2 regions of the Ochrobactrum sp. A-1 genome follow, and region 2 is predicted to be linked to the other one. Evidence: predicted binding sites of a transcription regulator. Region 2 holds the regulator's gene; the other holds the start of a gene.
The links. Region 2 encodes LexA, which represses DNA repair genes until DNA is damaged. Its sites were predicted from a motif close to TGTTCNNNNTGTGTTCNG; they were not measured.

Region 1 (5,490 bases), on a different contig from region 2:
TGTGCTGAACCTGATCGACACGCCCGGACACGTCGACTTCGCCTATGAAGTCTCGCGCTCGCTGGCTGCGTGCGAAGGTTCGCTTCTGGTGGTGGACGCCTCCCAGGGCGTGGAAGCGCAGACGCTGGCCAATGTCTATCAGGCCATCGACAACAATCATGAAATCGTGGTCGTGTTGAACAAGATCGACCTGCCTGCTGCCGAGCCTGAACGCGTCAAGCAGCAGATCGAGGAAGTGATCGGCATCGATGCCGCGCAGGCCGTGCATATTTCGGCCAAGACCGGCATTGGCATCGAGGATGTGCTCGAAGCCATCGTCACCCAGTTGCCCGCGCCGAAGGAAGGCGACCGCAATGCGCCGCTCAAGGCCATGCTGGTCGATAGCTGGTATGATTCCTATCTTGGCGTTATCGTTCTGGTGCGCATCATCGATGGCGTCCTGAAAAAGGGCCAGACCATCCGCATGATGGGCACGGGCGCGAAATATCCGGTGGAACGCACCGGCGTGTTCACGCCGAAGATGGTTCAGGTGGACGAACTCGGCCCCGGCGAGCTTGGCTTCATCACGGCCTCGATCAAGGAAGTGGCCGACACCCGCGTCGGCGATACGATTACCGAAGATCGCCGCCCGACCGAAAAGATGCTGCCTGGCTTCAAGCCCGCGCAGCCGGTCGTGTTCTGCGGCCTGTTCCCGGTCGATGCAGCGGATTTTGAAGATCTGCGCGCCGCGATGGGCAAGCTGCGCCTCAACGATGCGTCGTTCTCGTTCGAAATGGAAACCTCTGCCGCACTCGGCTTCGGCTTCCGTTGTGGTTTCCTCGGCCTTCTGCATCTGGAAATCATTCAGGAACGTCTCGAGCGCGAGTTCAATCTCGACCTTATCACGACCGCGCCTTCGGTCGTCTATCGCCTGAACATGCAGGACGGAACGCAGAAAGAGCTTCACAACCCGGCCGATATGCCGGATGTGGTGAAGATCAATGCGATTGAAGAGCCTTGGATCAAGGCAACCATTATGACGCCGGATGACTATCTCGGTGCGATCATGAAGCTTTGCCAGGAGCGCCGCGGCATCCAGATCGATCTGACCTATGTTGGCCCACGCGCCATGATCACCTATGATCTGCCGCTCAACGAAGTGGTGTTCGATTTCTATGACCGCCTGAAGTCGATCTCGAAGGGCTATGCCTCGTTTGACTACAACCTTTCGGATTACCGCGAGGGCGATCTGGTCAAGATGTCGATCCTTGTCAACGAAGAGCCGGTCGATGCATTGTCGATGCTTGTCCACCGTTCGGCGGCTGAAAAGCGCGGCCGTGCGCTGTGCGAAAAGCTGAAAGAGCTGATCCCGCAGCACATGTTCAAGATCCCGATCCAGGCGGCAATCGGCGGCCGCATCGTGGCGCGCGAGACGATCTCGGCATTGCGCAAGGACGTGACGGCCAAGTGCTATGGCGGCGACGTGACGCGCAAGCGCAAACTTCTGGAAAAGCAGAAGGAAGGCAAGAAGCGCATGCGCCAGTTCGGCAAGGTCGAAATCCCGCAGGAGGCCTTTATTCAGGCGCTCAAGATGGGTGATGATTGATTCTTTCCCTTCGACAAACAGGGCGTGTTTGCCGAATGTTGTTTTAGATTGGGCGCTTTTAGCGCCCTTTCTTTTTGAACTTTGACGAATGCCGCTCTCGTCCTCATCCTGAGGAGCCTCCTGAACTTGTGAAGGAGGCGTCTCGAAGGACGAGGCGACAGCGCTCCCCCTCAGCCCTTCGAGACGGTTCCCTTCGCCATGCTCAGGGCACCTCCTCAGGATGAGGGGGGGCGAGTTTACATCCGATCTCATCCCCGCTTTGACAGTTCGGGTAGGCCCTCATAATCTAGTGCAATTAATGCTTCTTTCTTTGCACGAGACCAACCTTTGATCTGTCGTTCGCGCGCAATGGCATCAACGATCCGGTCATAGGTTTCGGTGAAGACAAGCTCGACCGGCCGACGCTTCTTCGTATAGCCCTCGTAGATGCCCTCGTTGTGTTCCCACAGCCGGGCTTCGATGTTCTGCTTGGTGAGACCGGTGTAATATGAACCGTCCGCGCAACGCAGGATATATATCGTGACTTCCATGACTCGCCCCCGCTTGTCGTTGGAAGATAGATGTTGATGCAAGTTTACCTGTCTAACAAGACGCGGCAATCGACTTTAAGATTGCGCGTGTTCAGAAGGTTGAAATCAATGCCCGTATCTCCCCGCATTTCCATCACCTACTGCACCCAATGCAACTGGCTACTGCGCGCTGCGTGGATGGCGCAGGAACTGTTGCAGACTTTCGGGCAGGACTTAGGCGAAGTGGCGTTGCGTACGGGCACCGGCGGGGTCTTTGAAATCCGCGTTCATATGCCGGACGGCAGCGAGGAACTCATCTGGGAACGCAAGCGCGACGGCGGTTTTCCGGAAGCCAAGGTGTTGAAGCAGCGCGTGCGCGATCTGGTCTGGCCGGAACGCGATCTGGGTCATTCGGACCGGATGTCAAAACCTGAATAAGACAAAGCCCGCAAGTTGCGGGCTTCTTTGTTTTGGCAGCTTTTAGTCCTCATCCACCACGCGCAGGCGCATTTGGGTGGGGGCGCTTTCCGCCTGTCGTGATTGCGGGCGGGATGCTTCCTCGGCAGGCGCGGGGCCGAATTCCAGCGCCTCGATCTTCGCGCCGCGCTTGGTGACCTTGCTGGAAGATACGAGAATATCGTCAATATCCTTGTTGGCCTGCACGAAGTGGGTCTGCAGCTTGCGCACGCGCTCATCGAGGCGGCCGACATCTTCCATCAGCCGGATCACTTCACCCTGAATCACATGCGCCTGCTCGCGCATGCGGGCATCTTTCAGGATCGCCTGAATAACCTGAATGGACAGCATCAGCAGCGAGGGTGAGACGATGACCACCCGTGCCCGGTGCGCACGCTGGATCAGGGCCTCGAAATGCTCGTGAATATCGGCGAAGATCGACTCCGACGGCACGAACAGAAAAGCTGTATCCTGCGTTTCGCCGGGGATCAGATATTTGTCGGAGACATCCTTGATGTGCACTTCCATGTCGCGGCGGAACTGGGCGACTGCTGCCTTGCGCGCCTCCGGCTGTTCCGTTTCGCGAATGGAATTCCAGGCTTCGAGCGGGAATTTCGCGTCGATTACCAAAGAGGGCGCATTGTTCGGCATCCGTACAAGGCAATCCGGACGGGTGCTGTTGGAAAGCGTTGCCTGAAACTCGTAGGCGCCCTGCGGCAGACCGTCGGCGATGATCGCTTCCATGCGCGACTGGCCGAAAGCGCCACGCGTCTGCTTGTTGGCGAGGATCGCCTGCAACTGCACCACCTGTCCGGCGAGCGACTGGATATTGTTCTGCGCCGTGTCGATGACGGCGAGACGCTCCTGCAATTTGGCGAGGTTTTCATGCGTCGAACGGGTCTGTTCGGTCATGGTCTGGCCGATGCGATGCGTCATGCCGTCGAGTCGCTCGCGGATCGACTGGTTGAGCTCCGCCTGCCGCGAACCGAACACTTCCGCCATGGTCTGCATCCGGCCCTGCATCTCGGCTTGCGCTTTGAGGATTTCCGCCATGCGATATTCGGCATCGCGGGCACGGTCTTCGGCCTGCGCTTCCGCGACTGCGCGAAGCCGGGCAGAGCGTGTTGCCGCCATCAGAAAAAGGGCAAGACACAGGACCAGCACGACGATGCCCGCCAGCAGGATATTCCCGAGCGTGAACGACGTGGCGCCGAGCTGCAGAAGCGGCTCATTCAAGAGATTCTGGTTTTCCATGAAGGCAGCTTAGTTGATTCGTGTCGCCTTGATGAGATCAAAACGGGAACATTTTGCAAAGTGTAATTGACGATTCCCGCGTGAGCCATTACGTGAAAGCGCATGTCAGTAAAACCGCTTGTCATCCTTCCCGATCCCGTCCTGCGCCAGGTTTCCAAGCCTGTGGAGCGCTTTGACGACCAGCTGCGCAAATTCGCCGGCGACATGTTCGACACCATGTATGATGCGCCGGGCATTGGTCTTGCCGCCATTCAGGTGGGCGAGCCGATCCGTATGCTCGTCATCGATCTTGCCAAGGAAGGTGAACCGAAAGCGCCGCATGTCTTCATCAATCCCGAGATCATCGGTGTGACGGATGAAGCCAGCACCTATGAGGAAGGCTGCCTTTCGATCCCGGATTATTATGCCGAGGTCGAACGGCCAGCCGCTATCAAGGTCAATTACTTCGATGCTGACGGCAAGCCGCATTCGATGGAAGCCGACGGGCTGATGGCCACCTGCCTGCAGCATGAGATCGACCATCTGAACGGTGTGCTCTTCATCGATCATATTTCCAAGTTGAAGCGCGATATGGTCATCAAGAAGTTCAAGAAGCTCGCCAGCCAGCGCGCGCCGGGGAAAGTGCTTTAATGCGTGTCGTTTTCATGGGGACGCCGGAATTTTCCGTGCCGATCCTCACCGCCATTATCGGTCACGGTTATGAGGTTGTTGCCGTCTATACGCAGCCGCCGCGCCCGGCTGGCCGTCGCGGGCTGGAGCTGACCAAGTCGCCAGTGCATGAAAAAGCCGAGCAGTTTGGCATTCCGGTGTTCACGCCGAAAAGCCTCAAGGGTGCGGAAGAGCAGGAAGTCTTTGCAAGTCTTGAAGCCGATGTCGCCATCGTCGTGGCCTATGGGCTTTTGCTGCCCAAGGCCATTCTCGATGCGCCACGGCTCGGCTGCTATAATGGTCATGCCTCGCTTTTGCCGCGCTGGCGCGGGGCCGCGCCCATCCAGCGCGCCATCATGGCGGGCGATGCGGAAACCGGCATGATGATCATGAAAATGGATGCCGGGCTTGATACCGGTCCTGTTGCCATGGCGGAAAAGGTTGCGATCACGCCTGACATGACTGCGGGCGAACTGCATGATCGTCTGAGTATGATCGGCGCCGACCTGATGATCCGTGCGCTGGGTGCGCTGGAGCGTGAAAGCCTCGCCTTGCAGCCGCAGGCGGAAGAAGGCGTCACCTATGCCGCCAAGATCGACAAGGCTGAGGCGCGTATCGACTGGTCGAAGTCGGCGCAAGAGGTACACAACACCATTCGCGGACTGTCGCCCTTTCCAGGTGCCTGGTGCGAAATGGAAATCAACGGCGCTGTCGAGCGCGTGAAGCTTCAGCGCTCAACGCTGGGTGAGGGCAAGGGTGAGCCGGGTACGGTGCTGGATGATCGCCTGACGGTTGCCTGCGGCGAAGGTGCCCTGAGGCTCGTCACGCTGCAGCGCTCCGGCGCCAAGCCATTGCCTGCGCAGGAGTTTCTGCGTGGTGCACAGGTCACGAAGGTTCTGTAGGCGGTGCCGCGCTACAAGCTCACTGTCGAATATGACGGCACGCCCTATGTCGGCTGGCAGCGGCAGGAAAACGGCCATGCGGTGCAGAATGCCATTGAACTGGCATTCAAGAAATTCTGCGGCGAAGACCTGACGT
Region 2 (5,490 bases):
TGAAAGAAGGCATCGCTCTCGCAGCGCAATCCATCGACAGCGGTGCTGCACTTGCTGTCTTGCAGAAGGTAATTGCCGTTTCGAACAACAAAGCTGCCTGACGGAAAGGATTAAGTCATGTCCACCGACATTCTGCGCAAGATCGAGGCTTACAAGCGCGAGGAAATCGCCGCAGCCAAGGCCGAGCGCACCGTCGCCGATCTCAAGGCGCGTGCACAGGATCAGGAAGCGCCGCGCGGTTTCCTCAGCGCGCTGGAGGCCAAACGCGCTGCTGGTGAATTTGCACTGATCGCCGAGATCAAGAAGGCAAGCCCTTCGAAAGGCCTCATCCGCCCTGATTTCGATCCGCCAGCACTTGCAAAAGCCTACGAGACCGGCGGTGCCGCTTGTCTTTCCGTACTGACTGACACGCCGTCCTTTCAGGGAGCACCGGAATTTCTGACAGCAGCGCGTAACGCTTGCAGTCTCCCAGCCCTGCGCAAAGACTTTCTGTTCGATACCTACCAAGTGCATGAAGCGCGTAGCTGGGGTGCGGACTGCATTCTGATCATTCTTGCTAGCGTCGATGACGATCTGGCAAAGGCGTTGGAAGAAACCGCGTTCGATCTTGGCATGGATGCACTCATCGAAGTTCACGACGAAACCGAGATGGAACGCGCACTGAAGCTTTCGTCGCGTCTGCTCGGCGTCAACAATCGCAATTTGCGTACGTTTGAGGTTGATCTCGCCGTGTCGGAACGCCTGTCGAGAATGGCACCTTCCGATCGTGTTCTGGTTGGTGAAAGCGGCATATTCACACACGAAGATTGCCTGCGTTTGGAAAAATCCGGAATCGGGACCTTCCTCATCGGCGAGAGCCTGATGCGCCGGGAAGATGTCACTGCGGCTACCCGTGAACTCCTGACCGGCAAGGCCTGACCGATGACGTCCAAGCTCACCCATATCGACCAGACTGGTGCTGCCAATATGGTGGATGTTGGGGCGAAGGATGAAACCGAACGCCAAGCCACAGCCGAAGGATCAGTCAGAATGAAGCCGGAAACGCTGGCGATCATTCTGGAAGGCAATGCCGCGAAGGGTGACGTCATTGGCGCTGCGCGTCTGGCAGGCATCATGGCGGCAAAAAAGACCGCCGACCTGATTCCCCTCTGCCATCCGCTTATGCTGACCAAAGTCGCTGTCGAAATCGAACCGGATCAGGCACTACCCGGTTTGCGCGTTCGCGCACTCGCCAAGCTCAAAGGACGCACTGGCGTGGAAATGGAAGCCCTCACTGCCGTTTCCGTAACGTGTCTTACCATCTATGACATGGCCAAAGCCGTCGACAAACATATGGAGATCGGCGGCATCCGCGTTACCGAAAAAAGCGGCGGCAAATCAGGTGACTGGACGGCATAATCGCTGAACCTTGTTCTGGATCAATTCTTCCAGACAGGTTTTATGCTCTAAACGGGTCCACAATTCAGTTCGAGAGGAAACACCATGTCCCTTCTCCCGGTCGATGAAGCACTGGCCCGCATCCTGAAATCTGCGGAACCGCACGGCAAAGAGCAAGTCACCTTGTCCGATGCGGGCGGGCGCGTGGTTGCAACACCTGTGCTGGCGCATTTTCTCCAGCCGCCTTTCGACGGGTCGGCAATGGATGGTTACGCCCTGATCGCACCGGACAACATCTCTTATCCAGTTGATTTCGACATCATCGGTGAATCGGCGGCGGGCAACCGCTTCGAGGGCAAATTGGGGATCGGACAGGCGGTTCGCATTTTCACCGGCGCGCCACTGCCCAAAGGCACAGACACAATTGTCATTCAGGAACACACCGAGCGTTTGGGTAACCGGCTCACTGTTCACGAAGGAATAGAGCCGGGACGGCATATACGCCGCGCGGGGCTCGACTTTTCGCCTGGTAATATCGTCATTTCGAGCGGACGTGAGTTGGATGCCGCTGCCCTGTCGCTCGCCGCTGCAAGCGGACACGCGAAAATCGACGTATTCCAAAAACCCAAGGTAGCAATCGTCGCGACCGGTGATGAGCTTGTCGCGCCGGGTGAAACACCCGGAAAAGACCAGATTGTTGCGTCAAACAGTGTCGGAATCGCTGAAATCATAAGGCGAGCGGGCGGCAGCCCTGAAGATAAGGGGATTATTCCGGACGATCCTGCCAAGATCGAACAGGCAATAGCAGACAGCCTGCAAAGTGGCATCGACATTCTGGTTACGATTGGCGGCGCGTCCGTCGGTGACCGGGATTTTGTGCATGGTGCGCTTCAGAAATTGGGGGTCAATCTCGATTTTTGGAAGATAGCCATGAGGCCGGGCAAACCCCTGATGTACGGACGCATCAGTGTGAACGGCAAAATTGTGCATGTCATAGGCTTGCCAGGCAATCCCGTTTCGAGTCTCGTCTGTAGCCTTGTCTTTCTCCGTCCGCTTGTCGCCAAGCTTGCCGGAACCAGCCTCGATGCCGATATCCGGACCGCAAAGCTGGGCGCTACCCTACCTGCGAATGACCACCGCCGCGATTATATCCGAGCTACAATCGAATCAACCCCGGATGGAACTCTGATAGCAAAGCCATTTCCAATCCAGGATTCGTCTATGCTTTCGGCTCTCGTCGGCTCGAAAGCACTTCTCATCAGGGATGAGAACGCCCCAGAAGCTGCGGTCGGCGACGATTGCCGTGTCCTCATGCTATAGATTTGACACAACGTTCGACCTCGATAATGCATGAAGAACAACATATAATCTATTGTAAATTATAAATTATTTTAACTTCACATTGCCCTGACTTGCAAATAAAGCTCTGCAAGCATGGCATTCCGTTCGCTCTCGGCTCAAGCGTTAATGATTTTAAAACCATTGCAGAACAAGACTGGAACATATAGTGTTCGTTCTGGTTTTGTTTTTCTCGATTCTTGGCCGGGAGGGTGTCGCGCATGTTAACCCGTAAACAGCACGAGCTTCTGCTGTTCATTCATGAACGTCTAAAAGAAACGGGCATTCCCCCGTCTTTCGATGAAATGAAGGAAGCGCTCGATCTGGCTTCAAAATCGGGTATCCATCGTCTGATCACCGCTCTGGAGGAACGTGGCTTCATCCGTCGTTTGCCGAACCGAGCACGTGCGCTTGAGGTCCTGCGCCTGCCGGATTCTATTGCTCCAGGGCTCAATGCACAAAAGAAGTTCGCTCCTAGCGTTATCGAAGGCAGCCTTGGCAAAGCGCCGTCGCCTCCACCGTTGCGCCCTGCCCCTGTGGCCACGAATGACGACACGTCCGCAACTGTTTCCGTGCCGGTCATGGGGCGAATTGCTGCTGGTGTGCCGATTTCAGCCATCCAGAATCAGACCCATTCCCTCAGCCTTCCACCAGAAATGATTGGTGCGGGTGAGCATTACGCTCTCGAGGTCAGAGGCGATTCAATGATCGATGCCGGAATTTTCGATGGAGACACAGTCATCATCAAGCGTGGCGAATCCGCAAATCCTGGTGAAATCGTCGTCGCTCTCGTCGATGACGAAGAAGCCACGTTGAAGCGCTTTCGTCGTAAGGGTGCATCCATCGCGCTCGAAGCAGCCAACCCTGCCTATGAGACACGAATCTTCGGCCCCGACCGAGTGCGCGTTCAAGGCAAGCTCGTTGGCCTGATCCGCCGCTATTAAGATGTTTCCGGCAAAAAGAGAAACGGCTTTGCGCTGGAAAATGCGTAAAGCAAAGAGATAGGACGTATCCAAAGTTCCCTTTTAGCCGGGAGCCTTCTGGGATCATTCGCAGCGATTTGCATCATCATTGGCGTCTGATGAACAGCTTGCTGCATTTTGGGCAGAACGGGATTTTGGTTTGTACTCGCGTTCCGCTAAACCGCGTGCCGGACGTGAATGGATGCGATGCAAATGCCAGGGACGGCTCGGTGTATCGACAGCAAATGTTATCCGGCTGTCCTGTTGCAGTTCAGATGTTGGCGACGCCGCCTCAGCTTTCGTTGTTTTGGGAGAAATTAAGGATAAGGCCTGATGAGTTCGGTTTTGTTCTTCTGTTTTTCCGAGTCTTATCTCCACAGATCCCTTTAGCGCCAGATCGCGTTTACTGATGCTCAGAGTTGTTGAGCGCCCGCACGAAGATTCCTTGCCAGGAACAGCGAGAATGACCACATCGCCGATGTTGCAGGCGGTCTCTTGCATTGCGATATCTGCTGTGTAGGCCAGTGTGTGGCCATCGCGCAAGTTGATCGTGCACAATCCATCTTCACATTCGAACCCGTCCGCATCGGTTCGTTTTCTGTTTTTACCCGATGGCGGTGCAATGAATTCTTCGACCAGATATGCTGTTTTCCAATTATCGACTGTAAATTGCGACGGACGGCTCCGATTGACTGCAAATCTCCCATCAGCCAGTCGGACTCCAACCAGTTTGGCATCTTCTGATATCACGATGTCGGGAAAAGGTTCCCTGACGAAAGCAGCGAACCCAAGAACGATGAAGGGCAGCGCCAACACCTTCAATCTCGTCGACAGAACAACAGCCAGAACAAGCGCAATGGTCCAGAAAACGAGAGTGAGTGCAGGCATGGCGCCGGGATTGCCATCGGGGGACCACGCCGCAACAAAAGAGGCAATGTGTCTGACAGCGAAGATACCCCAGCCCATTATCTGCAAAGGCACCCAGTCCAGTTGCAATGGCATCAACACAAGGCCGAAGACGGCAAACGGCATTACGAGAAGAGCTATTACGGGCTCAGCGAGGACATTTCCTACCAAGCCGAACGGCGCTGTGTTGTTGAAATGATAAGCTGCAAAAATCCCGCTCGCCAGTCCGGCAATGAGTGAAGTACCAGCCGCAGCTGTGATAGGCTTCAGGACTTTTCCAGCGAAGCCATAGGTGGCCTTCCCACGCTTTCCCGCTCCAACCTGCCCGATCGCGTTCCGCTCGCTCCACCAGGCAAAACCTGCAATCAACGCGGCCGTAGCCGAAAAAGACATTTGAAAACTCGGCCCCAATATTTCATGCGGCGAGATTGCAATCATAGCCATGGCCGCGATCGCCAGATTGCGCATACTGATAGCAGCACGGTCCACCAGCAATGCACCAAGCATGACCGCGATCATTACATAGCTTCGTTGTGCCGCCACATCCGCACCCGACATCGCAAGATAGAAAGTACAGCTTAGCAGGGAGAGAAATGCCGCATACTTCTTCACGGGATGCCGCACGCTGAAAGCCGGAAAAAGAGCGAAAAGAGATCGCAACGTCAGCATGACGACTCCGGCTGCAAGCGCCATATGCAAGCCGGAGATCGACAGAATATGCGCAAGCCCCGCTTTGCGCAGATCTTCATTCGTCTGCTCACTAATCCCCGCCCGCGTGCCTGCTACGAGTGCCGAGGCGACACTGCCATCCTCCCCACCTATCACTTCCTCGATTCGTTCAGACACCCGAACACGCAACATGGCAATCCACTGGGAAATTTCCGCAGTCAGTTCATCTGGCGGAGAA

Region 1: a site for LexA is predicted at 3,838-3,855, ahead of MKS82_RS09685 (DNA recombination protein RmuC). Genes of this name have one in related genera too.

The regions. Positions count from the first base shown of each region.
Region 1 covers NZ_JAKVQC010000004.1:53,479-58,968, reverse strand. The annotation lists gene lepA (translation elongation factor 4) at 1-1,585, shown strand, start outside; gene MKS82_RS09695 (GIY-YIG nuclease family protein) at 1,834-2,115, opposite strand; gene MKS82_RS09690 (SelT/SelW/SelH family protein) at 2,224-2,532, shown strand; gene MKS82_RS09685 (DNA recombination protein RmuC) at 2,575-3,804, opposite strand; gene def (peptide deformylase) at 3,907-4,434, shown strand; gene fmt (methionyl-tRNA formyltransferase) at 4,434-5,354, shown strand; gene truA (tRNA pseudouridine(38-40) synthase TruA) at 5,358-5,490, shown strand, end outside.
Region 2 covers NZ_JAKVQC010000003.1:109,034-114,523, reverse strand. The annotation lists gene trpD (anthranilate phosphoribosyltransferase) at 1-101, shown strand, start outside; gene trpC (indole-3-glycerol phosphate synthase TrpC) at 118-918, shown strand; gene moaC (cyclic pyranopterin monophosphate synthase MoaC) at 922-1,398, shown strand; gene MKS82_RS02105 (molybdopterin molybdotransferase MoeA) at 1,483-2,697, shown strand; gene lexA (transcriptional repressor LexA) at 2,937-3,659, shown strand; gene MKS82_RS02095 (ComEC/Rec2 family competence protein) at 3,762-5,490, opposite strand, start outside.